DNA from 3 places in the Peribacillus sp. B-H-3 genome. Region 3 is predicted to be linked to each of the others. Evidence: a T-box and tRNA genes for the amino acid it is inferred to sense, from the RefSeq annotation. Region 3 holds a T-box; the other regions hold tRNA genes.
What was found. A T-box is a leader RNA that pairs with one kind of tRNA and senses whether it is charged. The one in region 3 lies ahead of tyrS (tyrosine--tRNA ligase), so its partner is inferred to be a tRNA-Tyr.
Positions count from the first base shown of each region.

Region 1: it encodes a tRNA-Tyr, which carries the amino acid that the T-box ahead of tyrS (tyrosine--tRNA ligase) is inferred to sense. The anticodon was not compared.
Region 2: it encodes a tRNA-Tyr, which carries the amino acid that the T-box ahead of tyrS (tyrosine--tRNA ligase) is inferred to sense. The anticodon was not compared.

Region 1 is NZ_CP183879.1:1,284,883-1,294,966, reverse strand. It holds gene ACN6MY_RS06415 (NUDIX domain-containing protein) at 384-845, shown strand; gene istA (IS21 family transposase) at 1,069-2,325, shown strand; gene istB (IS21-like element helper ATPase IstB) at 2,322-3,083, shown strand; gene ACN6MY_RS06400 (hypothetical protein) at 3,178-3,783, opposite strand; gene ACN6MY_RS06395 (hypothetical protein) at 4,169-4,846, opposite strand; gene ACN6MY_RS06390 (ASCH domain-containing protein) at 5,381-5,812, opposite strand; gene ACN6MY_RS06385 (VOC family protein) at 6,497-6,874, shown strand; partial or broken gene ACN6MY_RS06380 (IS1595 family transposase) at 6,974-7,105, opposite strand; gene ACN6MY_RS06375 (hypothetical protein) at 7,081-7,284, opposite strand; tRNA gene ACN6MY_RS06370 (tRNA-Leu) at 7,402-7,483, opposite strand; tRNA gene ACN6MY_RS06365 (tRNA-Cys) at 7,492-7,565, opposite strand; tRNA gene ACN6MY_RS06360 (tRNA-Gly) at 7,574-7,648, opposite strand; tRNA gene ACN6MY_RS06355 (tRNA-Gln) at 7,653-7,727, opposite strand; tRNA gene ACN6MY_RS06350 (tRNA-His) at 7,768-7,843, opposite strand; tRNA gene ACN6MY_RS06345 (tRNA-Trp) at 7,858-7,931, opposite strand; tRNA gene ACN6MY_RS06340 (tRNA-Tyr) at 7,937-8,020, opposite strand; tRNA gene ACN6MY_RS06335 (tRNA-Phe) at 8,036-8,111, opposite strand; tRNA gene ACN6MY_RS06330 (tRNA-Asp) at 8,145-8,220, opposite strand; tRNA gene ACN6MY_RS06325 (tRNA-Met) at 8,224-8,297, opposite strand; tRNA gene ACN6MY_RS06320 (tRNA-Val) at 8,325-8,400, opposite strand; tRNA gene ACN6MY_RS06315 (tRNA-Glu) at 8,411-8,485, opposite strand; tRNA gene ACN6MY_RS06310 (tRNA-Ser) at 8,494-8,585, opposite strand; tRNA gene ACN6MY_RS06305 (tRNA-Asn) at 8,589-8,663, opposite strand; rRNA gene rrf (5S ribosomal RNA) at 8,673-8,789, opposite strand; rRNA gene ACN6MY_RS06295 (23S ribosomal RNA) at 8,894-10,084, opposite strand, start outside.
Region 2 is NZ_CP183879.1:602,731-612,814, reverse strand. It holds gene glmS (glutamine--fructose-6-phosphate transaminase (isomerizing)) at 1-1,479, opposite strand, end outside; gene glmM (phosphoglucosamine mutase) at 1,932-3,281, opposite strand; gene ACN6MY_RS02970 (YbbR-like domain-containing protein) at 3,331-4,668, opposite strand; gene cdaA (diadenylate cyclase CdaA) at 4,661-5,482, opposite strand; gene ACN6MY_RS02960 (zf-HC2 domain-containing protein) at 5,696-6,313, opposite strand; gene sigW (RNA polymerase sigma factor SigW) at 6,327-6,890, opposite strand; gene ACN6MY_RS02950 (aspartyl-phosphate phosphatase Spo0E family protein) at 7,062-7,220, shown strand; tRNA gene ACN6MY_RS02945 (tRNA-Ala) at 7,453-7,528, opposite strand; tRNA gene ACN6MY_RS02940 (tRNA-Gly) at 7,556-7,630, opposite strand; tRNA gene ACN6MY_RS02935 (tRNA-Lys) at 7,638-7,710, opposite strand; tRNA gene ACN6MY_RS02930 (tRNA-Gln) at 7,716-7,790, opposite strand; tRNA gene ACN6MY_RS02925 (tRNA-Tyr) at 7,880-7,963, opposite strand; tRNA gene ACN6MY_RS02920 (tRNA-Thr) at 7,970-8,045, opposite strand; tRNA gene ACN6MY_RS02915 (tRNA-Val) at 8,085-8,160, opposite strand; tRNA gene ACN6MY_RS02910 (tRNA-Glu) at 8,168-8,242, opposite strand; tRNA gene ACN6MY_RS02905 (tRNA-Thr) at 8,264-8,336, opposite strand; tRNA gene ACN6MY_RS02900 (tRNA-Asn) at 8,338-8,412, opposite strand; rRNA gene rrf (5S ribosomal RNA) at 8,461-8,577, opposite strand; rRNA gene ACN6MY_RS02890 (23S ribosomal RNA) at 8,692-10,084, opposite strand, start outside.
Region 3 is NZ_CP183879.1:4,269,540-4,279,623, forward strand. It holds gene ACN6MY_RS21270 (IS110 family transposase) at 1-929, opposite strand, end outside; gene ACN6MY_RS21275 (polysaccharide deacetylase family protein) at 1,203-2,015, shown strand; partial or broken gene ACN6MY_RS21280 (IS110 family transposase) at 2,228-3,161, opposite strand; gene ACN6MY_RS21285 (transposase) at 3,175-3,531, shown strand; gene ACN6MY_RS21290 (DUF4440 domain-containing protein) at 3,604-3,969, opposite strand; gene ACN6MY_RS21295 (HAD family hydrolase) at 4,105-4,788, opposite strand; gene ACN6MY_RS21300 (hypothetical protein) at 5,136-5,414, shown strand; gene ACN6MY_RS21305 (VOC family protein) at 5,759-6,172, opposite strand; gene tyrS (tyrosine--tRNA ligase) at 6,956-8,212, opposite strand; T-box leader at 8,269-8,487, opposite strand; gene ACN6MY_RS21315 (transglycosylase domain-containing protein) at 8,634-10,084, shown strand, end outside.

The DNA.
Region 1 (10,084 bases), 1.7 Mb from region 3:
TTATGTTTTCGAAAGAAGTTGTGGTACAACAACAGGATTTTCACCTCAATTATCCGTTTTAGATAAAGATGACGATTTTCAAAATGAATCGGGAAATACATAGGTCAAATAAAGACTTTTCTATTGAATGGATTGATGAAAAGAACCTAAAGGTTATTTATGATAAATCCTCTGAAAATTACGAAATGGATAAAAAAGTGAATGGGGTTAGGATTGAATATGTAGGTAAGTAAAAGCCTTTTATCTTCTTTCACTTCCATGAAAATTAAAAAAGCTCAAAAACTGAAAATGAGCATAACAAAATGGACCCATTAAAAACACTTTTTAAAAAAAGGCTGAGCCTCTGAGTAGTATCATTATTTTATAAGGCGGAGGGATTATTATTGGTTTATCATATTAGGGTAAGAGCGTGTGCACTCATATTAGAAAGCGATTCAATTCTATTGATTGAATTTAATGATGAAAATGGGCTGCATTATAACCTGCCAGCAGGTGGAGTTGAACCTAATGAGTCAGTTGTTGAAGCAGTTCGAAGAGAAGCAAAAGAGGAAGCATCAATCGATGTAGAAGTTGGTCCTTTAGCTTTTGTTTATGAGTATGCACCACACTTAAACTCGAATAAATATGGAGAAACACACTCTTTACAATTAATGTTTGATTGTAAAATAAAAGACGGATATATTCCAAAGCTGCCAATCAATCCTGACAAAAATCAAATTGGTGTTAAGTGGATAAAACTAACCCAATTAAATGATATAGTTCTTTACCCAAATATAAGAATACAAATAATTAACTATGCAAAAAACAGAAAAAATATTGAGTTTACTGAAGAGTATAGACTTTAAGAATATGTATTAAACAACCTTCTTGATTAACTAACAGATGAGTTTATGGAATAACGAATAGCCGTTTAAATATATAAAAGAAAGGGAGCATGCTTGTTTTTAACAATGAAAGTGTGCCTATTGTCATCAACGGTGCTAAAATACCCGATATCAGCGGTTTAAAATTCCCCAATAATAACAGATAATTGTCTCATCACTTAAGAGGGTTGGAGTGTTTGAGACGATGCTGAAGACTGGGGAATTTTTTATGATAAGAGAATTACATCAAAAAGGATGGACAAAAACAGCTATAGCTGAAGAGACAGGGTTTGATCGTAAAACAGTAAGTAAATACATAAATCAAGATCAATTACCTCAATCATCTAAGCGTAAGGTTAGGGAGAGTAAATTAGAAACATTTAAGCCTTATCTTCTTCAAAGGATTCAAGAAGGAACGACAAATTGCATGGTTCTATTTGAGGAAATTCAAGCCATGGGATACGAGGGGAAAACAACTATCCTCCGAGAGTTTATAAAACCCTATCGGGTTCAACCGAAAAAACAAGCCACTGTACGATTTGAAACAGCACCAGGAAAACAAGCTCAGATGGATTGGGCGGATGTAGGTATGTATGAAGTAGATGGTAAGCTTCAAAAAGTTTATGCATTCATCATGGTTTTAAGTTATTCCAGAATGAAATATGTGGAGTTTACAACAGATATGAAATTAGAAACACTGATGAAATGCCACATGAATGCCTTTGCATACTTTAACGGTCTACCGGAACAGATTCTCTATGACAATATGAAAACAGTCGTCACGAAGCATAGTCCAGTAGAGATTCGATTTAATAGAACGTTTGAAGATTTTCTAGCCTATTATGGAATCATCCCAAAAGCATGTAAACCTCATCGTCCACAAACCAAGGGGAAAGTGGAAAGAACGGTTCTATATGTAAAGAATAATTTCTTCCAAAGAAAACATGAACCTACAATATACGCCTTAAATCATGATATCCGTATATGGCTTGATCAAACAGCGAATCAAAAGAAGAATCAAACAACTAATGAACCACCGGTTCAACGCCTACAACACGAACAAAGGTTTCTTCAGACTTGGGGAACAAAACCCCTCTTCCCGACTAGTCATTGGGAGATACGTGAAGTAAGCCGGGATTGTTTCATCTCTTATTTAGGCAAAAAGTATTCTGTCCCTTTCCGGTATGCGGGCCACAAAGTAAAGGTTAAAGTAACCTTGGATCATCAAATTGAAATCTATGATGAGAAGGAGTGCGTGGCTCAACACCCTATTTTAACGGGTAAAACGAGTGTTCATGTGAAGCTAGAGCATTATGAAGGATTACACAAAACAGGAAAAGAGCAGGAACATCAGAATCCCACTGGTTTGGCGGCCAAAGATTCTGGAAATGTCCCTACTCCTAATGTTGAAACACGTTCTCTAGCTTCTTATGCTGCTCTGGAAGAAGGTGATTCAATATGAAAAACCAACTCGAAGAGCAGCTAGAGAATCTTGGTTGGCAGGAAATAGCCAACCAATTAGATGATCTTTTAGAGAACGCTTCTAGAAATAATGTATCATATTTTGATTTTTTGCACACTCTTGTTTTGAGAGAAACTGAAGCTAGACAGGGGAATCTCTTGTCCAAGAGGATGAAGAGCGCCAAGCTTCCTTACATGAAGAACATCCATGATTTTGAGTATACGTTTCAGCCTAGTGTAAGTGAACAGCGTGTGAAGGAAACCTTGACTTGTAGGTACATCGCAAACGGGGAAAATAGGATTCTATTAGGTCCACCAGGTGTAGGAAAAACCCATTTAGCGATATCCTTTGCCGTAGAAGCTATTACACAAGGATACACTGCGTTATTTTTAACGGCTGATGAAGTGGTATCAGAATGCCGAAAGGCAGAATCAAAAGGAACTCTCCATCGCTTAGTTAACAAATGGAGCCGCCCCAATTTACTCCTCATCGATGAGGTAGGATATTTTCCATTTGATGAACTAACAGCCAATATCTTTTTTCAGGTGGTGTCCAAACGATATGAAAATGGGGCAATGATCTTAACATCTAATAAATCATTTATTGAATGGGGAAAAGTATTTGGGGATGATGTTTTAGCTACAGCGATTCTAGATCGACTCCTTCATCACTCTGTCACTTTTAATATCAAAGGAGAGTCCTATCGCCTCAAAGAAAAGAAAAAGGCTGGAATGTTCCCAGCCAAAGTAACTGAGTAACCGATATAAATGGGGACTTTTATTCCGATGACAATGGGGAAAAATAAACCGACGTTGACACCTATATCCCAAAAAATATATTAAAGCCATTTTACTAAATATTATTTAAAATTCTAACTCCATTTGGATCAACTATATTCGAAGAAAGGATACCTTCCAATACTGCTTCTTTAATAGTAACTGTATGACCAATTTCTGAAATAATATTTTCAACAGGTTTGCCAAATAAATTTGAAAGATCGTTTTCTAATCCTTTCATTCGAGTTTCCAGCTTTAATTCTTTTATTTTTATGTTATCCGCCAGATAGTCTACCGAGTCTGTGTTAATTTGAAGTTCTACCCTAAAATTATAGGGTGTTGCAATAAAGCTTCTTCGTTCACCTCTTTTTACTTCCCATGCCATTTTTTCTGCATTTTTGCATATATGGTTTTGTTCATTTTCTGATACTAAAAAACCAATATGGTCAAACATGATTTTCTTTCCATGACCAAAAGTTATATTTATACTCCCTTTTCTTGCTTCTACAATACGAAATATTATTTTTTTCTCTCGAAAGTCATCCCATGCCAAAGGAGGATTAAATGGTTGAAAATCCCCCTCGTACTTTCCTATACGCTGTGATATACGAAACCCCTTATTAACATAAAATTTTTCTGTTTCTTCCACATAGGGAGTCCAAAAATGATAATGAAAAAGCATATAAGCCACCTCTTTACAAAAACTATTTATTAAAATAAGAGCGTATTTCAATATTTTGTGTAAATGAATAAAGCTAAAAGGAATACCTTTTCATGGGAGAAAAGTCACCACAACAAATCTAAGAAAGAGATATTCCCTATGAAGCTGTTTACAAGAGAAGTCTAGTAAACCACCGTTTTTCGTACACACTGAGTAACTGTGATCAATACACAGCTCGTGAAGAAATTAACAGCTTTTTTAGATCACGAAATACGATCGAGTTGGCATCCATTCAGGCAATTCATGTAAAGGCTCATATTTACGGACATTACACTGATACGGTGAATTAAACATCTAGATTCCATAATTATTTAATTTACTTCCTGAGCAATTACTCCCCAATTAACTATTCAACAGGTGTAAATTTGGCAGATGTGGTTAACTCAATTTCATCACCTTCATATGCATCCCACATATACTCACTCTCGCCAAAGTCTCCATTTCCTAAAATAATATTTACATCTGCTCCTTGGTTTACAAAGAAGTTACCTTCTCCTCCATTAGCTGATACTTTATATCTTCCTTCTGGCAAATCCCTACCTACTTCAAATTTTCCTGCACTTAGAAACTTTGGTTTGCCTTTTGCTGCTTTTACTTGACTAGTAGCAGTTGCTAATTCATTATGCTTAGCATCAATTTGTTTATTCAACTTTGTTACTTCAGATTTCCTGCCTGAAATCTGACTGTTTATATCTTTGAGTTTCTGTTCAGCTTGTGCCTTTTTAGCAATGCTTGTTAACGCTGCATCATATTCATCTTGTTTATCTTGGATCTGTGATTCAACATCAGCTAATTTTATCCCAGCTGCATCAATTTTTTCATCAATATTTTTAAGCTTAGATTCCTTACTCTTAAACTTTGAAACCACTTGATCGTAGCTGGTCTTTTTACCATCAATTTTTGTTTTAGCCGAACTGTAGCCTACTGAGTAGAAAATAATTGCTAAAATGATTGCTGTTATTGGTAGAATGATTTTCTTGTTTTTATAAAAAGGCTGTCTTAAGGTATTTCTTTCTAATTCCATATGAATCCCCCTTATATAAATTGCTGTGCTTTAGATTTAGTTAGTGATTTTAAATGTAAATTACTATTCTGAATTATTTTCAAAAATTAATACTATATCATAATCCAATTTCCAATTTTTTCTTATAATTATACAACAAGGAAGTGGAATTAGAATGTAGAAAATTGTTTTCTTCAAAATATCTTACAAATAACCCACTAATCAACCAAGGATATCCTGCCGATCAAATTTTTAAAGTTTCATTCCTACAAGATATTTTTTGACTCTTAGTACCACTATGCAGCCCTGAGTTCACTAAATATCTGACTTCGCCTTCTTTCTCAAGAAATTAATAAGAATCCTTTTGTGACCATGTTTCTCACAGGTTACGCCCATCTATTATGTCTATGACTTTTGTTAGTATTTTGTTGTTTCCAAACAAATAAAAAAGCACCTCACATAAAGTGAGAAGCTTTGATATAACAGCAATCTTATCTGTTCATAGATACACACCAGCATAGAATTTCCAGATTCAGTGCCACTATGGTTTGATACTTATATCTTTCCGCTAAACTCCCACAGCCCAAGCTGCCCTTTTGCAGGAATATATTCATCGAGCATCCGCATGTCCTCAATTTCCCAGGCATAGCCGCCAACTCTGTAATCCCCTAAAAACAAGTCGTTCCCTGAAATAACCCGACTATCTTCTAAGACCGCCCAGTTTCCATTGTTTTCTTCTATTTTCAAACAGTTTTTCAGCTTGCAGACTCCAATTATCATTCCGGTCGGCAGGTTATCTTCTGTATACCCATGCTTAGCCAGCAGCTCGGCAACTCCATCCAGTCTACAGGCGGGCTTATCTACTTTTTTGCTCGTATGAATAGCAAGAGGACCCCGATAATGCGTTCTCCAAGTCCTTGTTTCATATTTGGCTTCCCTAAGGACAAATAAGCTTGCCCAAGGCTGGATCATCGACAGTACTTTCATTATTAATCCCCCCTGCTCCTGACATCATTAAGTTAATTGGTTATATAGTTCCCTTGAATAAGGATAATATAGACAGTATCTAGATTTAATGTTCTCTCTTGCCATAAAAAAAGACAGCTAACCAAAATGTACGCTGTCCTCGGGTTTCTAACTATATTTTGCTGCAACACAAAGTGCATGTGGACATAATAGATGCTAGTGCATTATTTTGGCAGATCCACAGTAAACGGTACTAACTTTTCACTGTCGATAATGCTAGAAAAATCGAATTGTAGAACAGTTTTCTCCTGCTTAAAATCATCTATTTTTTCCTTTGTTTTGTCTATTAACTTGTGCTGGTAATACTAAAGACACCTTGCAACATCGAATTTTTTTTCGATTCTATAAGGGTAGGGAAAATTCCATATTTAGTTTTATGTGATTATCGATTTAAAATGTTTGGAGGCAGGGTATTGCGAGTACTTTGTCTTTTTTTTTCATTCAACTTAATTTCGTACCCTTTTCTTATTTAAAGGCTGTGTTCTGAAAGATTGTGCCTATAGTATTAAATTAGTTGAGGACTTTTTTGGTCCTCTTTTTTGGATATTTTTACCTAGACAGTACAATAAAATTATTGGTATATTTACCATTATATATTTTATATTCAAAAAATTTAGATAGAATAAAATTAAGGAGTTGTTTTCAATGATTGCAAATTCTATTCAGAAGGTCGGACAAATAGGAATACCCGTAAAAAATTTAGAAAAAGCAGTTGGTTTTTACAAAGATTTATTAAAACTTCCTTTTCTATTCAGCACAGACTCTATGGCATTCTTTGATTGTAATGGTACTCGCCTTCTTCTTAGCCTTCCTGAAAAAGAAGATTTTACTCAATCAGGTTCTGTCATATATTTTCAAGTTGAGAATATTAAAGAAGCTCACGAAGAATTAATTGAAAAAGGCGTTTATTTTATTGACGAACCACATATAGTTGCAAAAATGGAACAAACTGAAACATGGATGACCTTTTTTAAAGACACAGAAGGAAATACTCATTCTTTAATCAGTGAAGTCCATATATAAATATTAGGAATCATAAATACCGCCTAATAGCGGTATTTTTTTATATTGATAAAGTAGACTTTATCTCTGTATGAAGAGTTGGTATTCATTGAACTGAAATTAACCCACATCTCTAATGTTTTGAACGGTTGTAAAAGTCGGTCTCTGACAAGAAAGCAGTAACATTTCTTTCGTTCTGCATAGTGAAGGAATTTTTTTGTTCAGTTCTAGGAACCGGTACCAAAACAAATAATAGTTTTGTTCACATCAAGATTCATGAAGTATGACCAGAACTGACGGAAGATGCCCGCATGAGATTTATCCTTTAATGTAATTTCCATTCCATTTACAGTGAATTCATATTTATGCTTTACTTCCATCATCATTCCTCCTATGTATTGGTATGTCAGCCAAGTTCTTCGTTTACTCACCGCACATGACCTCCGCACATTATTAGTGTCAAATCTGTAGTGTGAGAAAAATGAAAAAAGGTCTTACACAATTAAGTGTAAGACCTTGATACAACAGCACTCTTGGCTGTTTCATGATACCGGTGGCCGGGGTCGAACCGGCACTCCAGAAGGAACACGATTTTGAGTCGTGCGCGTCTGCCAATTCCGCCACACCGGCATGTAATTTGGAGGCGGCAACCGGATTCGAACCGGTGGTAAAGGTTTTGCAGACCTCTGCCTTTCCTCTTGGCTATGCCGCCTTAAATATTGGAGCGGAAGACGGGATTCGAACCCGCGACCCCAACCTTGGCAAGGTTGTATTCTACCACTGAACTACTTCCGCATGATGGCTGGGCTAGCTGGATTCGAACCAACGCATGACGGAGTCAAAGTCCGTTGCCTTACCGCTTGGCTATAGCCCAATATCATTATATTCAACTGAGTAACAATTTATGTTATAAATGGGGCGACTGATGGGAATCGAACCCACGAATGTCGGAACCACAATCCGATGCGTTAACCACTTCGCCACAATCGCCATTATTTTAAAATTGGCAGGGGCAGTAGGAATCGAACCCACACCGGAGGTTTTGGAGACCTCTGTTCTACCTTTAAACTATGCCCCTATAGATGGTGGAGGGGGGCAGATTCGAACTGCCGAACCCAAAGGAGCGGATTTACAGTCCGCCGCGTTTAGCCACTTCGCTACCCCTCCACATAATTAAGTGAATGGTGGCTCGGGACGGAATCGAACCGCCGACACAAGGATTTTCAGTCCTTTGCTCTACCGACTGAGCTACCGAGCCATTATTAATTACAGCTATATTGAATTTTTAAAATGGCGGTCCCGACGGGAATCGAACCCGCGATCTCCTGCGTGACAGGCAGGCATGTTAACCGCTACACCACGGGACCAGATTGCGGGGACAGGATTTGAACCTGCGACCTTCGGGTTATGAGCCCGACGAGCTACCAGACTGCTCCACCCCGCGATAATATAAATGTTTCATCAAAAATTATGGTGGAGGATGACGGGATCGAACCGCCGACCCTCTGCTTGTAAGGCAGATGCTCTCCCAGCTGAGCTAATCCTCCAGTATGTAAATGGTGACCCGTACGGGATTCGAACCCGTGTTACCGCCGTGAAAGGGCGGTGTCTTAACCGCTTGACCAACGGGCCAGGTATAATGGCGGAGAGCAAGGGATTTGAACCCTTGAGACAGGGGTACCCGTCTACACGATTTCCAATCGTGCTCCTTCGGCCACTCGGACAGCTCTCCATATGGCTCCGCAGGTAGGACTCGAACCTACGACCGTTCGGTTAACAGCCGAATGCTCTACCACTGAGCTACTGCGGAATAATACCAGCTTGGCGACGTCCTACTCTCACAGGGGGAGAACCCCCAACTACCATCGGCGCTGAAGAGCTTAACTGCCGTGTTCGGAATGGGAACGGGTGTGACCTCTTCGCTATCGTCACCAAACATTTTCCATAAGACATATATTATTATATACCTTATTTAATTATTTTGCAAGAACTTTTTTGTTCTTTCAAAACTAGATAATAGTGAAGGTTTTACGCGTCATTTTGGTTAAGTCCTCGATCGATTAGTATCTGTCAGCTGCACGTGTCACCACGCTTCCACCTCAGACCTATCAACCTGATCATCTTTCAGGGATCTTACTAGCTTGCGCTATGGGAAATCTCATCTTGAGGGGGGCTTCATGCTTAGATGCTTTCAGCACTTATCCCGTCCGCACGTAGCTACCCAGCTATGCCTTTGGCAAGACAACTGGTACACCAGCGGTGCGTCCATCCCGGTCCTCTCGTACTAAGGACAGCTCCTCTCAAATTTCCTGCGCCCACGACGGATAGGGACCGAACTGTCTCACGACGTTCTGAACCCAGCTCGCGTACCGCTTTAATGGGCGAACAGCCCAACCCTTGGGACCGACTACAGCCCCAGGATGCGATGAGCCGACATCGAGGTGCCAAACCTCCCCGTCGATGTGGACTCTTGGGGGAGATAAGCCTGTTATCCCCGGGGTAGCTTTTATCCGTTGAGCGATGGCCCTTCCATGCGGAACCACCGGATCACTAAGCCCGACTTTCGTCCCTGCTCGACTTGTAGGTCTCGCAGTCAAGCTCCCTTGTGCCTTTACACTCTGCGAATGATTTCCAACCATTCTGAGGGAACCTTTGGGCGCCTCCGTTACTCTTTAGGAGGCGACCGCCCCAGTCAAACTGCCCACCTGACACTGTCTCCCGCCCCGATCAGGGGCGCGGGTTAGAATTTCAATACAGCCAGGGTAGTATCCCACCGACGCCTCCACCGAAGCTGGCGCTCCGGCTTCTCAGGCTCCTACCTATCCTGTACAAGCTGTACCAAAATTCAATATCAGGCTGCAGTAAAGCTCCACGGGGTCTTTCCGTCCTGTCGCGGGTAACCTGCATCTTCACAGGTACTATAATTTCACCGAGTCTCTCGTTGAGACAGTGCCCAGATCGTTACACCTTTCGTGCGGGTCGGAACTTACCCGACAAGGAATTTCGCTACCTTAGGACCGTTATAGTTACGGCCGCCGTTTACTGGGGCTTCGGTTCAAAGCTTCGCTTGCGCTAACCTCTCCCCTTAACCTTCCAGCACCGGGCAGGTGTCAGCCCCTATACTTCGCCTTGCGGCTTCGCAGAGACCTGTGTTTTTGCTAAACAGTCGCCTGGGCCTATTCACTGCGGCTTTTCCGGGCTATTCACCCTAAAAAGCACCCCTTCTCCCGA
Region 2 (10,084 bases), 1.0 Mb from region 3:
AAATCCTTCTGCCTGGATATATGAGATTTCCTTAAGCTTAAGAGCACCTTCAAGGCCCACATAATGGTCAACAGAACGACCGATAAAGAAGCAATTGCGAGTTACAGACAGATATTCGCGTGCGATTTGTTCCATTTCTTCTTTTGAATCACAAAGAGCTTCCATGACAGTAGCTGCAATACCAAGTTCTTTAACCAAATCAAAATCTACAGTCATGCCGCGGAACTGAGCCGTTACATCAGCCAGGATGGCTAGAACTGCAATTTGAGCTGTATAAGCCTTTGTAGAGGCAACTGCAATTTCTGGACCTGCATGCAAAAGCAAAGTGAAATCAGCTTCACGGGACAATGTTGACCCAGGTACATTGGTGATTGTCAGCGCCTTGTGGCCAAGCTCCTTAACAGCTACAAGCACGGCGCGGCTGTCTGCTGTTTCTCCGCTTTGTGAAATAAAAATGAACAGCGGTTTTTCTGAAAGCAGCGGCATATTGTATGTGAATTCCGAAGCAACATGTACTTCAACCGGAATTTTAGCCATGTTTTCAAACAACTGTTTGCCGATCAGCCCTGCATGGTAGCTTGTTCCGCATGCCACGATATAAATCCGGTCTGCTTCGCTCACTGCTTCAGCAATGTTATAATCGATTGCAAGCTTGCCCTGTTCATTTTGGTACGCCTGAATGATTTTTCGAGTCACTAATGGCTGCTCATCGATTTCCTTGAGCATATAGTGAGGGTACGTGCCTTTTTCAATATCACTTGCATCCAGTTCAGCTGTATACGGCTCACGGATAACTGCCTGGCCATCCAGTGTCTGTATGGATACATGTTCTTTTGTTACGATAACCATTTCCTTATCCATTAGCTCCAGGAATTGATTAGTTACGTGTATCATAGCCATTGCATCAGATGCTACGACATTAAAGTCTTCACCGACACCTACAAGCAGCGGGCTTTTATTTTTAGCTACAAAAATGGTTTCATTGTTTTGGTTATCCAATAAAGCCAATGCATAGGATCCTTTAACAAGCTTTAGCGTTTTGCGGAATGCTTCTTCCACATCCAAACCGTCATTTACAAACTTTTCGATCAGCTGAACCACAACTTCTGTATCTGTTTCGCTTTTAAAAGTGACATCTCCAAGATACTCACGCTTCAGCTGATTGTAGTTTTCGATTACACCATTATGAACAAGTGTTAAGCGTCCAGAAGTGCTTTGGTGCGGGTGTGCATTTGAAACGCTTGGCACACCGTGAGTTGCCCAGCGAGTATGGCCAATGCCTGTATGTGTCGTAACATTTTCATTAACTACCGCACGAAGGTCCGCAATCCGTCCTTTTTCTTTATAAACCTGTACTCCTGTATTATCTATAACGGCGATTCCTGCAGAATCATAGCCTCTGTATTCAAGCTTTTCAAGACCTTTTAATAAAATTTCCTTCGCGTCATTATTACCAATATATCCAACGATACCGCACATAGTAATTGCTCCTCCAGCCGATGATCGGGGAACAAGAATGCCCAGGGGCAGCCTTGCCCCCTTATCTCATATTTTTTTAGATGTGCATTTCTTATCCTTTGTGCAGCAGGTTGCCCCGCTGTTTTAAGATAAAAATTCCTGCGGCTGTGCACGTTCAGCCGGGAGGCATCCGCCGAACTTTCGATAAACCTCCACCTCGTCAACTAAACCGCTTCCGTTCCGGCTTAGTCCTGGCGCTTTTAGTATTACACTGCCATCACTGCCCGCCCTTCATTTTAATGTCTGCTGTTTATCGGAAGATCCGAAAAACAGAATAATCATACCCTATAACAGGCCGCTTCGTCAACTATGATTAAATCTAAACGGACCAGGCTTTAGGATAAGGATAAAGACTCCTGATATAAAAATATGCATAAGAAGAAAAAGCGTTCCCCTTATGCATACCTATCAGTTTATTCGTTTAAACCCATTTCTTCTTTTACGACTGCTGCTATTCTGTCCACATAGTGGCGGCATTGCCCGGCGTCAGGCGCTTCTGCCATAACACGCACTAGAGGTTCTGTACCTGAAGGGCGGACCAGAATTCTTCCGTTTCCGTTCATTTCAGCTTCTACCTCTGTGATGACCTGATGGACCTTTTCATTTTGTGTGACAGCATGTTTGTCTGTCACTCTGATGTTTACAAGTGTCTGAGGATATTTCTTCATCTCAGCCGCCAATTCTGACAGCGGCTTTTTTGTTTGATTCATAATATTCACCAGCTGCAGGCCGGACAGGAGGCCATCACCCGTTGTATTATAATCAAGGAAAATAATGTGCCCGGACTGTTCTCCGCCCAAGTTATAGCCGCCTTTTTTCATCTCTTCCACAACATATCTGTCTCCTACAGCTGTTTGCACACTTTGGATCCCATGCTGGTCGAGCCCTTTATAGAATCCCAGGTTGCTCATGACTGTTGAAACGACAGTTCCTTGTTTCAGGCGGTTATTTTCTTTCATGTAACGGGCGCAAATGTACATGATCTGGTCGCCATCCACAATGTCTCCATTTTCATCGATGGCAATCATGCGGTCTCCGTCACCGTCAAAAGCAAGGCCTACGCTTGCTCCTTTTTCTTTTAAGAAGGCAGCCAAAGCTTCAGGATGAGTTGAACCAACGCCTTCATTTATATTCAACCCATTTGGTGATGCTCCCATTGTAGAAATATCTGCATCAAGGTCGGCAAACAAATGTGTCGCCAGTGAAGAAGTCGCACCATGCGCACAGTCTAAAGCTATATGAATGCCGGTGAAATCTTCATCAACCGTCTGCTTAAGATACTGAAGGTACTTTTGGCCTCCTTCGAAATAATCATTCATATGGCCAAGGTCTCCGCCGACGGGGCGAGGAAGTTCATCCTTTTCCATATCCATTAATCGTTCGATCTCGTTTTCCTGTTCATCTGAAAGCTTAAAACCATCAGGTCCGAAGAATTTTATTCCATTGTCAGCCACGGGATTATGAGAAGCAGAAATCATGACACCTGCTTCTGCACTCAAAGCTTTTGTCAAATAGGCGACACCTGGCGTCGAAATAACACCAAGACGCATTACCTCTGCTCCGATGGACAGCAGTCCTGCTACAAGAGCTCCCTCAAGCATATACCCGGAAATCCTGGTATCACGGCCAATCAAGACCTTAGGGCGTTCCATATCTCTCGTTAAAACATACCCTCCGAATCTGCCAAGCTTAAAGGCAAGCTCTGGGGTTAATTCACTGTTTGCAACCCCTCTTACTCCGTCTGTCCCAAAATATTTACCCATAGAATATCGCTCCTTCTTTCTAATAATCCTATATATTACGCTGCAATTATTATGTTTCTTTATCTTTTTTTGTAATGGAGACCGTAGCCGTTTTAACCGGAAGCTCCCATTTAATATTCGCAGGAACCTTGACCTGAATGACTGTGTCATGCTCTCCTTCTTCAAGGCCTGTGGCATCTACCGTGATTTGAATATCATCAGGCTCTACCTTTTGCAGATCATCGGCGGTTCCTGATAAAGTCAGATCAATCTTGCCGCCTTTCGGAGATTTGAAAGTCAAGTCCTCATCATCAGCAAGTCCAGATGAAGCAATGTCGAGATTTTTGAAAACTTTTGTCTGCGCCGAAGTATCTGGACTTTTTGTTTGTTCATCTTGCTTTTCAGGCGGTTTTTTCTCCGTTTCAGCTGTTTTTTTGTCAGCCGGCTGTACCTTCTCTGTCTGGATTTTCACCGTCGCTGTACCCAGTGACATTTTTTTCACACCATCTGGAACAGTAATAGGCAATTCCACCTCTTTACTGTTATCTATGTTGGACACATCTACCGGAACGCTTACTCCATGTATGGAATCTAAAACCGATTGCTTTCCGTACAAAGTAACATTCTTAGGGAAAACGGCCATGCTTTTAATGCTGACAGTGTCTTTAGGTGTGCCGGTTTGAACAGGTACGAGCTTTACTGTTTTAGAAGGGATATTCACGTTCAGGGAAACATCCACAACGGATGGCTCTATCGATACATTGAGCTTGTTCAAATCCCTGTCAAGCGCCCGCACCATAGCCTGGCGGTGAACCGTCTCATTGACCCTGCCCGAAAGTGCCATTGTGGCTTTCACATAGGCAATTTGGTCGATAATATCTTTTGCGCCGGTTATTTTAACGGTTTGCGGACTGACAGCTGGCTTATCTGCTGTATATCCATCCTCAATAAGCGACCTATTATACTCCGGATCGACTGAAAACTCTTTTGTCACCTTTTCTTGAATTTTCACCGTAGTATATTCAGGATTTACTGATGCTGTCAGCTTTTCATTTATATCCCTGATTTTTAATGGCACCTTTTTTTCGCCCATAGCGATCTCAGGATCCGACAAATCGATGTATACCTTGAATTCCCTTTGGTTTTTCGCCGAAATTAATAAGCTTTTTACCCCTTTTAAGGTAACACCCACTGACTTCGGTGCACCCGTCACGACAAGGTTATCGCGATCGTAATACACTTCCACGGGCACATTTTTAATTGTTTCCGTGCCAGTCTCTCCCGGTGTGTTAAAACCGAGGGATTTTTTTCCGGTTCCAGGTGTAAAGTTAACGGAAGTAAATAACAGGACAGTTAAAGCGAGCGCCACAATTTTTGTGAACCAGCTGCTGTTCATGAATTTATCCATTTTTCTTCCCCCTCCAGTTCCATAACGTTGAGGAAGCCAATTTATTATCCAGGACCAATTCTTTTTGCAGCATGTTCCTGAAGGTATTCTGGTCTAATTCGCGATACAGTTCGCCATTTTTCGTTAAAGAAACGCCGCCCGTTTCTTCTGATACAACAACCGTGATACAATCGGTCACCTCACTGATGCCCATTGCCGCACGATGCCTCGTCCCAAGCTCCTTTGATATGAACGGGCTTTCGGATAAAGGCAGATAACAGGCTGCTGCAGCCACCTGGTTATTCTGCAGGATAACGGCACCATCATGAAGCGGTGTATTGGGAATGAATATATTGATTAAGAGTTCAGAAGAAATTTGTGATCCAAGCGGGATTCCGGTTTCTATGTAATCACTCAGTCCAGTTTCCTTCTCGATGGAAATCAATGCACCGATTCTCCGTTTTGCCATATAGGCAGTTGCCTTAACGATTGCTTCCACTAGCCGGTCTTGCTCATCTTCTTCCTGGCCGGTGCTTCTTACAAACAGCTTTCCTCTTCCAAGCTGCTCAAGCGCCCTCCGCAGCTCAGGCTGAAAAATGATGATAATAGCAAGGACTCCCCAAGTCATAACTTGTTCCATTAACCACCCTAGTGTATTCAGGCCGATCAGGCTGCTCAAGGCACGGACAATTACGATGACGAATATCCCTTTTAAGAGCTGAACAGCCTTTGTTCCCCGAATAACGACAAGCAGTTTATATATCACAAACCAAACAAGGAGAATATCAATTAAATTCACTACATAATCCAAGAAGGAAAAGTTGGATAATGACATGTTACTTCCTCCAGTCGGTAAATACTCCATAGCCATAGATTTTTAATATAACCTAAACAGTATACCATTTTTCTGTCCGCACTTCTAAATATTGTAGACCTCTTTTTTGATTAATTCAAAAAAGCCTCCCGTCAGAAAGGGACAAAACCGGGCAGGCCGCCTTATGGCATAGCCTGTCTGTCCTACCTGACCTGGAGACCTGAATGATACCATTTACGGCCCACCTACCTGGAAAACCGCTTTTCCAGCGTTTTTCATTTTAAACCATAGCCAATCGAATATCTTATTGACCATCTCAATTTCTCCTGTGACGCTTCCTGCCGAAGCCAGGTATTCATGGCCATTGATTACTGTCACATTCCCTTTTACTTTCCCTTCGATCCGAATATCGCCATTCTGCACCACGATATCTCCATTCACCGTTTTCCCTTTAGGAACAATTACCGTGTTTCTCTCCACTACTATATTAGACTTTTTGGATACCGAAAAATGTGGATCCTGATTCCAGATGGAGATAACAGATCCAGCCATTAATAGAATAAAGAGGGAAGCCGCTGTGATAAAAGGATGATTTTTCAGCCAGCGCCTTGCACCTGCATTTTTCTTCTCTTTAGGAAGGTTTGCCATAACCCTATCAGTAAAATGAGCCGGAGCCCTCCTGCTTGGCAGCCCCTGAACCAAAGCTTCAGCCTTTTTTAATTCATGAAAATGCAAACGGCATTCAGAACAGGTTTGCAAATGCTCCCTTAGCTGCCCCTCTCTTTCATCAGAGATTTCCTCATCAAGATATTCATGCATGTATTCTAAGAACTCATTGTGGCAACTCATCATTTTCACCTTCTTTTTATAAATGGCCCAGCTGTTTTCTCAAAGCTTCACGGCCCCGGTGAATCCTGGTTTTTACAGTTCCAACCGGCAGATCCAGAATCTCGCTGATTTCCTTAAGTGATAATTCTTCAATATACTTCAGAACAATGGCAGACCGATATTTCTCCGGAAGTTTTAAAATCTCTTCCTGAATCGTTTTCCGCAATTCCATAGATTCGAGTTCTTCTTCAGGATTGCTGCTTTCTGAAGCAATCTGCGAGTATAAATCCAGCCCTTCTGTGCCTGCAACTTCCGCGTCCAAAAAATAATCCGGCTTTTTTTTGCGAATCCGGTCGATGCACAGATTGGTAGCAATCCTGTATAGCCAGGTCGAAAATTTCATTTGAATATGAAAGCTCCGAATATTGATATAGGCTCTCAAAAATGCCTCTTGTGCCATATCTTCCGCTTCATGGCTATTGCCAAGCATTCTGTAGCAAAGCTGATAGACGCGGTCTTTATACAGCTCTACGATTTCACTGAATGCATTTTGATCACCTTTTAGAACCTGTTTAATTCTTTTTTTTATGATTGCTTCCATTTGGTTTTTTACCCCCGCTCATGCGGCTATAAGATACTTACGAATTCAGCCATATATAGGTTTCAAAAAAGGATATAAATAATTTTAACAAAAATAGAAGAAACCTGTTTAAATTCTGCCAAAAAGGGATATATAGAGAAAAATTGAATGTGAAAGCGGGGAACAGCTGAAATGACTGCAAAACAGCTTTTACACCATATAGAAGAATGCAGACAGCGTATGATTCATTTGGCTTTATCTTCCTCCAGAATCGACACCCAAGTGGTTAAGGCAAGCACAGAACTAGATCAGCTCATAAATCAATATTATCGCATAACTAAAAAACAGTAACCCCCGGTTACTGTTTCATTTTATATAGAAGGTCTCCATTAACCGAGTATAAAATCTCCTGCAATGACACCTCACACCCAAAGTCCGCTAATCCCCTTAAAAACTAACCCCTATTTACAAGGTTCATTCCGATTGAAGCGATATAAAACCGGCTTGTAAAGTCATAGGAAAAGAACATAAAAAAAGCCTTTGATTATACAATCAAAGACGAATAATTATGTATGTAGTTAGATGGTGGAGCCTAGCGGGATCGAACCGCTGACCTCCTGCGTGCAAGGCAGGCGCTCTCCCAGCTGAGCTAAGGCCCCATATTTTTATGTATGCATGCAGTTCTCTGGAGCGGAAGACGGGATTCGAACCCGCGACCCCAACCTTGGCAAGGTTGTATTCTACCACTGAACTACTTCCGCAAAAGAGTGAGCCATGAAGGATTCGAACCTTCGACCCTCTGATTAAAAGTCAGATGCTCTACCGACTGAGCTAATGGCTCATGAATGGCTGGGCTAGCTGGATTCGAACCAACGCATGACGGAGTCAAAGTCCGTTGCCTTACCGCTTGGCTATAGCCCAATAAAGTATTTTACAAAAAAATAGGTGGTAATCATATAATCCCCGACTCGAAGGAAAATATAACTCATCCACAATGTTTTTTATTAGAATGGTGGAGGGGGGCAGATTCGAACTGCCGAACCCAAAGGAGCGGATTTACAGTCCGCCGCGTTTAGCCACTTCGCTACCCCTCCGTAAAGTGGTGCCGGCAAGAGGACTTGAACCCCCAACCTACTGATTACAAGTCAGTTGCTCTACCAATTGAGCTACACCGGCATTTTTAAGATGGTATAAATCTATTAAGTTTTTAAAAAATGGTGGAGGATGACGGGATCGAACCGCCGACCCTCTGCTTGTAAGGCAGATGCTCTCCCAGCTGAGCTAATCCTCCGATATAATGGTGACCCGTACGGGATTCGAACCCGTGTTACCGCCGTGAAAGGGCGGTGTCTTAACCGCTTGACCAACGGGCCGATGCATGATGTGTACTAGGAAGCTCCCAAGCGGGCTCGAACCGCTGACCTCTTCCTTACCATGGAAGTGCTCTACCTGCTGAGCTATGGAAGCATGGCTCCGCAGGTAGGACTCGAACCTACGACCGTTCGGTTAACAGCCGAATGCTCTACCACTGAGCTACTGCGGAATAGTATAATGTTTCCTGAAACCCCTGATGTACATCTTAGAAGATTTAGCCTGGCAACGTCCTACTCTCACAGGAGGAGAACCCCCAACTACCATCGGCGCTGAAGAGCTTAACTTCCGTGTTCGGAATGGGAACGGGTGTGACCTCTTCGCCATCATTGCCAGACATCAATTCACTTGTAAGGACATTATCTATTATAATATCTTTTTAAGCAAATTACAAGAACTTTTTTGTTCTTTCAAAACTAGATAATAGAAGAAGCACATATCAGGCGTCATTTTGGTTAAGTCCTCGAACGATTAGTATCTGTCAGCTGCACGTGTCACCACGCTTCCACCTCAGACCTATCAACCTGATCATCTTTCAGGGATCTTACTAGCTTGCGCTATGGGAAATCTCATCTTGAGGGGGGCTTCATGCTTAGATGCTTTCAGCACTTATCCCGTCCGCACGTAGCTACCCAGCTATGCCTTTGGCAAGACAACTGGTACACCAGCGGTGCGTCCATCCCGGTCCTCTCGTACTAAGGACAGCTCCTCTCAAATTTCCTGCGCCCACGACGGATAGGGACCGAACTGTCTCACGACGTTCTGAACCCAGCTCGCGTACCGCTTTAATGGGCGAACAGCCCAACCCTTGGGACCGACTACAGCCCCAGGATGCGATGAGCCGACATCGAGGTGCCAAACCTCCCCGTCGATGTGGACTCTTGGGGGAGATAAGCCTGTTATCCCCGGGGTAGCTTTTATCCGTTGAGCGATGGCCCTTCCATGCGGAACCACCGGATCACTAAGCCCGACTTTCGTCCCTGCTCGACTTGTAGGTCTCGCAGTCAAGCTCCCTTGTGCCTTTACACTCTGCGAATGATTTCCAACCATTCTGAGGGAACCTTTGGGCGCCTCCGTTACTCTTTAGGAGGCGACCGCCCCAGTCAAACTGCCCACCTGACACTGTCTCCCGCCCCGATCAGGGGCGCGGGTTAGAATTTCAATACAGCCAGGGTAGTATCCCACCGACGCCTCCACCGAAGCTGGCGCTCCGGCTTCTCAGGCTCCTACCTATCCTGTACAAGCTGTACCAAAATTCAATATCAGGCTGCAGTAAAGCTCCACGGGGTCTTTCCGTCCTGTCGCGGGTAACCTGCATCTTCACAGGTACTATAATTTCACCGAGTCTCTCGTTGAGACAGTGCCCAGATCGTTACACCTTTCGTGCGGGTCGGAACTTACCCGACAAGGAATTTCGCTACCTTAGGACCGTTATAGTTACGGCCGCCGTTTACTGGGGCTTCGGTTCAAAGCTTCGCTTGCGCTAACCTCTCCCCTTAACCTTCCAGCACCGGGCAGGTGTCAGCCCCTATACTTCGCCTTGCGGCTTCGCAGAGACCTGTGTTTTTGCTAAACAGTCGCCTGGGCCTATTCACTGCGGCTTTTCCGGGCTATTCACCCTAAAAAGCACCCCTTCTCCCGAAGTTACGGGGTCATTTTGCCGAGTTCCTTAACGAGAGTTCTCTCGAACACCTTAGGATTCTCTCCTCGCCTACCTGTGTCGGTTTGCGGTACAGGCACCCTTCATCTCACTAGAGGCTTTTCTTGGCAGTGTGGAATCAGGAACTTCGGTACTATATTTCCCTCGCCATCACAGCTCCGCCTTCATGGAAACGGGATTTGCC
Region 3 (10,084 bases):
AAATCGCCTACTTCAGCGAAGAAACCCGCCACTGTATCGCGTCCAATTCCTGTTATCTCTAACATTTGATCAACGCCTGGAATATCTTGAAGCAGTGTATCCAGAGTTTGGTCAAGCTCTTCGAACTTGGCTTGAATGAGTTCATACTTTTGAATTAACGTTCTTAATTCCATTTTAGCCATCATGGCGCCCTGACGAATGCCAATCGAGCGATTGGCGGCTTCTTTTAAAGCTTGAATCTTCTTAATCCCTATACTACGTTTCACTGCTTGCCTTAGATAATCCAGTAATTCTTCATCTGTATATTCACCTATTTCGTAAGGTAAAGCATCGAGTTTTAATAAATGAAGAGCTGCCTTCCCTTCCCAACTTTTAAAAACGGTAAAGAACTCTGGAAAATATCGATCAAGCCAGTTGTGTACCTGTCCCTGCACAATTTGTAAGTCCACATTTAATAGATCGCGTAATTTCTTAGCCACACGCAGTTCCGCGAAAACCCCTTGTGGTATGGTTGGTTCAGCGTATCTACCATCTTTGACTAGTTGTGCAATGACTTTTGAGTCTTTTACATCGTTTTTAGTTGGAGAGTTATCGTCTAGCTCCTTACTGTGCTTGACGTGTAAAGGATTGACCGTTACGAACTTAATCTGTTCCTCCTTTAGAATATGAGCTAAATTAAGCCAATAATGGCCTGTAGGCTCCATCCCAGTAATGACAGACTCCATTTCGCATGACTCTTTTATTTGATTAATCCAATCAATAAATGTCTTAAATCCTTCTTGGGTATTATCAAAAAAGCAAGTAGTACCTAGCTCTATTCCACGATAATCCTGCGCTCTAGCTACATGATGATGTTTGGCAATATCAATACCTATTACTAAGGTTTTAGGTGTGATTTGAGCTATTTTATGATTTTGGTTATAATTCATAGTGAGACCTCCGAGTAGATATTTTGTCCCTTTTAGCTGGCCAGCTCAGGACACATTTATCTTATCAAGAGGTCTTTTTTCTTTCAAATCGTATTTTCACTTATTACAGGAATGCTGCCCTTTAGTTGAACAAGCACCTTTCACCTTATCTTTTATTGCGCAAAATCTTCTAAATGTGCAACTAAATCCTGCCAATCATTTCATTTCATGTTTCTCATTAAATATTTTAATAAGGGCATCATAAATCAAGTCGTTAAATGAGGAGTGTGTCCAATGAAAAAAATATTGTTTTTTATCTTTCTTTTATTGATTCCTTTCTTCTCCTTTCAAATAAATGTGTCCGCATCCACAAAAAGTCGTGAGGAATATGAAAAAACTGGACATGTTATTTGGGAAGTTAACACAAAGGAAAAATTAGTTGCCATTACTTTTGATGATGGACCTCATCCGTTTTTTACCCCACAAATACTTGATATATTAGCTAAATATGATGCTAAAGCCACCTTTTTTGTAGCTGGTAATAAAGTAATAAGATTTCCTGAACTATTAAAACGGGAAGTAAAAGAAGGACACGAAATTGCCAATCATACTTATCATCATATTTACGGAAATATTACATCAGCAAAACTATCATCAGAATTAGAAGAAACAGATAAAATTATACAGAAGTCAGTTGGTTTAAAACCGACTCTTTACCGCCCAGTAGGTGGTTTTTATAATGATTTAATTATTAATACTGCTTTAAAAAACGGAAAAGATGTCGTTTTATGGTCATGGGGTCAGGACTCTCGTGATTGGGCAAATCCACCCGCAAGTCAAATTTATAACAATATAACAAAAGGAGTAAAACCAGGTAATATCATTCTATTTCATGATTGGCATGGTAGTGAATATACTCAGACTTCTCAAACCGTTATTGTATTAGATAACATTTTGGGGTTTTTATACGATAGAGGGTATAAATGTGTAACTGTATCTGAATTGCTCTACCAGTCGACACAAATAATTCCAGACTCTTTTGAAATTTATCCTACAAAAAGAGAAAATTTTCGCATAAGGAGTCAAATGCACATAAAAGAGAGATAGATTATCATCTCTCTTTTTCCACTAACCTGCCGCGTTAGCTGAAGAACAAAAAGCTGATGTATCAGCCCTCCTTCTTTAACTAAACCAGCTAATAGGAGTCAAGAACTTCTTAATAAAATATTTGTTCTTCCGTGTTATACTTTTGAAGGCACGCCAAATAACCCTCCAAATACCGTTTGGAAAGTTTTTCATTAGCTGTTTTTTCCTGTTGATTAAGCCCTATCTAGGGAATGCACATTTCTTTTTAGGATTGCATAAATCCAGTTGTAACAGCTTGTTTACACAGGCTATCATTGCTACTTTTGAAGGCTTTCCTTCATTTCGTTTCCGATCATAATACTCTTTTAGCTTCTTGTTCCTGGAGCTTCTTATACCGCATAAAATGGCCATATACAAAGCGTGCCGTAATCGGCTTGAACCTCGTTTAGTAATATGATTTATAGTAGCTGTGAACTTACCTGATGAATGGACACTTGGATCTATTCCTGCGTAAGCCACAAGTTTCTTAGGGTGATTAAACCGGTCAATTTCTCCGATTTCGGAAATGATCGTTGCAGCGATCTTTCCTCCTATACCGGGAATGGATTGGATTATCTTACATTCTTTAATTTCTACTGCCAAGACATCTATCTCTGCCTCTATACTGGATAGGTGTTCTTGGTACTGAAGAAGCATATAGATATACATATCCAAACTGAACAACTGACTTTGTTACACACCTTGTTGGAAAGGATTTCTCTCAGCCGAAGCTATTAATTTAGCTGCCCTCTCCCTGGCCCAACCCTCCGACCGTTTTATACGCATTCCAACAATTCTCTCCAGTATCTTTGCTTCACCAGTCCTCAGAACATCTTCAGATGTAGGAAATTCCTTTAAAACCTGAAGAGAGACTTTTGAAAATAGATCTCCAAAGACTCCCCTATATTCCTGAAATACCTGGTCAAGAATTGTGTGGAATTGAAGTTTTACCTGAATGTAAAGGTTCGTAACGGTTTCGTATTGCCTTGATAAGGTTCTCAGATTTAGAAGTCTTAGACCTCTTTTCTTATAAGGCTCAAATTCTTCCTTGTAATAAAGAACACAAAGATTATATGCATCCACGGCATCGGTCTTTACCTTCCTAAGGCTTGTTTTCTTGGCTTGATATATAGCTACAAGAATGGCTGAGCAAATTTTATCCGAAATTGGGACTGATATAAAAAAACAGTTTCCAAGTGCAGCTCATATGTGTTCTTGGGCAGGCTTGGTTCCTGGACATAACGAAAGTGCTGGAAAAAGAAAATCAGCTAAAACCAAAAAAGGAAACAAATATTTGGAATCAGCATTAACAGAAGCAGCTCATTCTGTAAGAGGATCAAAAAATTACCTTGGAGCACTGTATCGGCGTACAGCATCACGAAAAGGTAAGAAGCGAGCAGGAATTGTCGTCGCTCATGCCATGATGAGAATAGCTTATTATCTCTTAACACGAAAAGAAATGTATGTAGACCTAGGCGAAGACTACTTTGATAAATGAGCTGCGTCTTATTAAGTATTGCCTCGTTTACTAAATTACAGAAGTTTATTTTCATGGTAGTTCATTAAGTAACTAAAGCGTAGGAGTTGTTCTTGTACCTTGGTGAAAGAACATTTTCCATCTTCCATCTCTAAATTTCCAAATTGAACTTCGCAATGAATGTTGATTTTTTACTTCGTTAAAAATTCGGTAGGTAGTTAACACTATTTCTTCAGACAATGGATGTATTTCAAAATCACTCAACTTCATCTTTACCTCACCTATTCCTTTTTCACTAATACCCTCATCTTTGTACAAGACTTTACCAGAACTTCCAAATTCAAAAAAATTGTCTGCAAGTAAATTATTAAGCTCTTTTTGAGATGTACGAATTTCTGGTTTTAACAACATCTCTTCCAGTTGACGTAAATTTTCTTTTAATGAAGATTCACTTTCCATTTTCCACACCTCTCTTTTACTGTTCATTATAAAAATAATACCAGATACTCTCTTTTCCCTCTTCAATCTAACCTGTCCCTTTAGCTCTATAAGAAAAAAGCGACACTTCGTTATTGAAATATCGCACCTATTAGTTCAAGAAGATTTAATATTAGATTGTGTTAAATTTTCAATGATTAAAGGTAATTCCGCCAAATCATCTACTATAAAATCTGCTTTGACATTGTTCCATTGAAAATCTTTTTTCCAAATTCCCTTCATCCCTACATTTTGAGCAGCGTTCACATCATTTTTTGGATGATCGCCAACAAATATACTTTCATTAGGTGAAACATTCAGTTGCTCTAAGGCTCTCTTAAATATTTGAGGATCAGGTTTTTTAATTCCTTCCCATTCAGATACTAATATCTTTTCAAAATATTTTTTAATACCTAAAGCCCTTATATTATCTATCTGAAATTGTCCTTTTCCATTTGTAATCATTCCTAGAACAAGATTGTTACTTCGTAATTTTTCTAACATGCTAATAAGATTTGGAAATGGGACGCAACTATTCTTAAATTGGCTTATATAATCTTGAAGTAAATCTTCCCAAGTTATCCCTGTAATATCAAATTCACCAGCCAATTGTTGATATACTTTATCTTTCCAAACATAACCTCGACAATCTAACTCTATGAACCTTGATGTGTATTTCTCTTTCGGTATATGTCCTATCCATTTATTTAATCTTTCATATTGTCCGTCAATAAATTTTTGTAGTGAAGCATCTCTATTTAATAAAGTTCCATCTAAATCAAAAATCACTGCATTAATCACTTTTCCCCCACTCCCTAACAATTACATAATTATCTATTTCGTTATACTTACTCCATTTTCCTTGTTGAACTATCCTGCCCCTTTAGTGGAATAAAAAAAGGTGCCTAGCAGCCAATCGGTCTTCAAATAACGCACCAGTTATTGAAGATGGTTTTTTAATTTTTAAATAGTGCCTAAAATACATTTAAATAATGTAACATTAACCCGAAATCAAAATGTAAACATTCTGTCACCGTAATACAGTTGATGTTAGGAATTTGAAAGTATAAACTTTACTTACTATATAGGGAGTGATTAGGCTGAAAACAGTAACCGCTGATAAGATAATATTCAAGAAAAAATTTTCGATGATTGAGCAATTTGCAATCAAAGATTTCCTGTTTAAATGGGTTGGAAGACCAACAGAAGGATTAGATGACTTTCTACCACTCGAGTACACAGAAAGTGTCTTTGCGAAGATGGAGGCAAAACAGGTAACAGCTTTACTCATTAATGGGGATGAACATTTCAGATATGCGACAATATCAGAAGATAATCAAATTGTTATAGGTGTTGTAGATTCGAATAAAGAGTTAATGCATAGAATTATTTCTCTGGATGAGATTTTAATAGGTAAGCACTTGTAAAATGCTTACCTCTCTTTTTCGTCCAATTTGTATAATCTCCACAAAATTTTCACTTAATTCTTCAGTTTAATTATAAAAGATTCTCCAATCATCCTCCGCCCATTAAATCAATAAGAAAAAGCCGCCAAGAACAGCAGCTGGATCTTCAACTATTGCAAGCTTTAGTTTAAAAACAATTCTTCACAAACTAAAATTTCAGCAGTTTATAGCATTCTCAACAGGTAATGGCCACAAGCCTGTCTAAATTGCTATATCCCGTTACATGTGTATCCTGCCCCTTTCATTTAAATAGATGTATGTTCAGCAATTTCAAAAACATTTCCGAAGGGATCTTCAAAAGCAGCTTAACGAGCTTCTGTAGGTATTTCGTGTAAAAATTTTACACCCTTCGATTTCATTTCATAAAATGTCTGCTCAACAGAATCCACCTCGAATACTAAAACTGTTCTAGCTTCGTTTGAATAATCCCCCGCGCCTCCATTCTTTTCGCACTTAAACGCAACAAGCTGCGTACCTTCTAACTGGAAAATTAATTTATTTTCCTTCTCAAGTATTATAGGCATCTCTAGCAGATTAGCATAAAACCTTTTTGCTTCATTGAGGTCTGAAACAAATCCATCACATTTCCTAATTTCATCTAGTATTCTCCCCTTTTTTGTTTGAATTTCTGCGGTCAGTTTTTTCACTTTCAATGCTGATTTAAATTGATCGCTAGTTTCTGCTACTTTGGATTCGTGTGAACTTACTATGGACTTCAATCCTGAACCTTATGCAGAGAGATAGTTATCTAAAGGAGCTGTTCTCGTTACATTGCTTGTAACTGTTTGTATAGCAAGCGAGCAAATAAATGGATAATAGCATGGCGCCAGATTACAATAGTATGTCTTTTTTAGTTTTCTTCATTCAATCATTCCTTTTCTTTAATCACGCTTACTGACTCCTCATTCTTCCCCCAGCCTGCAGTACGGTTCATTTTTGGAGAAATAAGAGTTAATAGAAGGCTGTTTTCGTACGTTTTATTGCTATGGAACAAGGGGTTGATTTCCGCTTCAGGATGCTCGCTTTCCGCGGGGCGGGCGGTGAGCCTCCTCTGCTTCGCCTGCGGGGTCTCACCTTCCCGCTAATCCCGCAGGAGCGCTTTCGCTCCAATCAACCACATTTAATAATGAGATCCCCTCACAGAACTCAGAAAAAACAACAATCTTTAAGAAAGAGCCTAATAGAAAGACACCACAACATTTTATAGAAAGAAAATTTAGCCCGACCCCCATTTCATAATCCTTGCTCTTTCCTTTGGCCGAAATAATTTAGACAACCAAATTCGTCAGCAGCTTTGTCTATTACAGGGAGCTTTAAGAAAAGCCGGCCCTTTACAACAAGGCCGGCTTTTTCTATGAATTATTTAAAGTGTTTGCATTCCTAAGCGTACAGACAAGGATAGCTGGTTTCTGCAGCAAGTGCCAGCCGCCGCGGGAGTACTCACCATCTGTACTCTTTAACAATTGGTCAAATCAAATATCAGTATTGAGCATCTACAGTCCTTATTTAATAAGTGTATATTTCTTTTTCCCGCGGCGGATCAATGTAAATTGCCCTTCTATTGCATCACTTTCCGATACCATATATTGAAGGTCTGTTACTTTTTCGCCATTTATGGAAATGGCCCCGTTTTGGATATCTTCGCGTGACTGGCGCTTAGATGGAGAGATTTTCGCGTCAACCAGCAAGTCCACTAGGCTGATTTCGTCTTTACTGTTTCTTTCATAGCTTGGGACATCCTTGAAGCCCAGTTTGATTTCGTCTGCAGTTAAATTCTTAACCTCACCGCTGAATAGGGCAGCAGAGATTTTAATAGCCTGCTGGAGTGCTTCTTCTCCGTGTATCATGCGGGTCATTTCCTCTGCAAGTGTCTTTTGGGCCTTTCTTAAATGCGGTTCAGTTTCAACAGCCTGTTCAAGGGCTTCAATCTCTTCGTGAGAAAGGAAGGTAAAGAATTTCAGGTATTTAACAACATCTGCATCTGCTGTATTAATCCAAAATTGATAGAATTCATATGGAGTCGTTTTTTCAGGATCCAGCCAGATAGATCCGCCCTCACTTTTCCCGAATTTCGTTCCATCCGCTTTTGTTACTAAAGGAATCGTCATTCCGAAAGCTTTTGCGCCTTCATCATGCATTTTCCTTATCAGCTCAAGGCCTGTTGTGATATTGCCCCACTGATCGCTTCCGCCAATTTGCAGCCTGCAGCCATTATGGTCATATAAATGGTTGAAATCCATTCCCTGAATAATGGTATAAGTGAATTCTGTAAAAGAGATCCCGGTTTCAAGGCGTGAAGATATCGTGTCTTTTGCAAGCATGTAGTTAATGCCGATATACTTCCCAAAATCCCGCAAAAATGTCACCATATCTATTTTGCCGATCCAGTCATAGTTATTCACCATAACGGCTCCATTTTCACCTTCGAATTCAAAAATCTTTTCTAATTGCCCTTTAATGCTATCGGCATTATAAAGGACCGTTTCAAGCGTCTGCAGCTTACGTTCCTCGCTTTTCCCGCTCGGGTCGCCAATCAGGCCTGTCGCTCCGCCTACAAGGACAATCGGGCGATGTCCGTGCTGCTGAAACCTGCGCAGTGTCAAGAAAGGAAGCAAGTGGCCAATATGCATGCTGTCTGCGGTTGGATCCACCCCGCAATATAAGCCTATTTTCTCATTATCTAATAAAGTTTTCAGGCCTTCTTCATCCGTCTGCTGGTAAATAATGCCTCTCCATTCCAAATCTTTAAGCAATTCCATGTTATATCCTCCTTTGATTTCAAAAAAGTCCAAATAAAAACGCCCCTTCAAATAAATGAAGGGACGAATAAGTTCGCGGTACCACCCAACTTGAGGACACTCCTGTCCTCCGCTTAATACGGATAACGGCCGCAATCCGCCTGCCGCTAGCCTGTATGGTTCACAGCAGATGCTCAAGGAGGTAATTCATCAAACAATATGTACCGGTTTCCACCACCCACCGGCTCTCTGAATACAGGGATTGTTTCACTACTCATTCCTATCATAGCGTTTCAAAAATAAATATTTAGATAATGAATTTTTATCACATTCACAGGCAGCTTGTCAATTACGAGCGGGTAGTTTTCTGAAAAATATCTAAAGAAAGCCTTTTCCATACCTGTTCTATGCTATAATGTATGTGATTTCAGGGGGTATGATAATGAAAAATAATCAAGATGCATCACCTGCGTTTTGGAGCAAGCTGACAGGTTTCCTTCAAAGCAAAAATACAAAGAGATATTCAAGAATTACCTATCAAGTCATTTGGAATTTAATGCTTTTACTGATTATAATCGGTGTTCTTGGGTTTTGTTTTGCCGGGGGAGCCGGTGCAGGATATTTCGCTGCCCTCGTTAAGGATGAGCCTGTCCGCCCAAAAGCAGAGCTTAAAAAGGACATTTACAACTATGAAGAGACCTCTGAATTATACTTCGCGAACAATACATATTTAGGAAAGCTGAATTCAGACCTCGAACGCGAACAAGTGACCCTCGACCATGTTTCCAAATACTTATCAGATGCTGTGGTAGCCACAGAGGATGAGTATTTTTATGAACATCATGGAGTCGTTCCAAAAGCGCTGATGAGGGCCATTTTCCAGGAAATGACCAACTCCTCTGTACAGTCAGGCGGAAGCACTCTGACACAGCAGCTTGTCAAGAATCAGATTTTAACGAATGAGGTTTCTTTTGACCGTAAAGCAAAGGAAATCCTGCTTGCACTGCGCCTGGAAAAATTCTTCAGCAAAAAAGAAATCCTTCAAACGTATCTTAATGTTTCTACCTTTGGAAGGAATTCCTCAGGACATAATATTGCCGGTGTTCAATCAGCTGCAAAAGGACTATTCGGCAAGAATGCCAGCGATTTGAACATCCCTCAGGCTGCGTTTATTGCTGGTCTACCTAAAAATCCATTCGGCTATACGCCATATACACAGCAAGGCAAGCTGAAGGAGAATCTGGATCCGGGGATTCTTAGGATGAAAACGGTTCTGAAAAGGATGCGCGACGGAAATTATATCACCCAGAAGCAATATGAAGATGCCCTTACATATAATCTCGTAAAAGATTTCATCGGACCGGTGCCGTCCCCGTCCAAAAAGTATCCATGGGTAACCTATGAAATTGAAAAGAGATCCATTGATATCCTTTCAGTGATACTGGCAAAAAAAGATGGCTACACAGAAAGTGATCTAAAGAAAGATAAAGACCTTAATCAGCAATATACCACTTTGGCAAGCCGGAATCTCCGGCAAAACGGGTATAAAATTTACTCGACGATAAACAAAAAAATGTACGACACGATGCAAAAGGTGAAAAACAATTATCCATATTACGGATATGACAAGCAAGAGGAAGTCAAAGATCCTGAAACAAAAAAACTCAAAACAGTTACAGAGCCTGTAGAAACAGGAGCTATGCTGATCGAAAATAAAACAGGTAAAATTCTCAGCTTTGTCGGCGGAAGAAATTATAAAAGAGAACAAACCAATCATGCCACTGCTGCCCTCCGCCCTAATGGATCGACGATGAAGCCGCTGCTTGTATATGGACCTAGCATTGAACTGGGAAAAATTTCTCCTGCATCACCTGTTGCCAATGTGCCGATGTC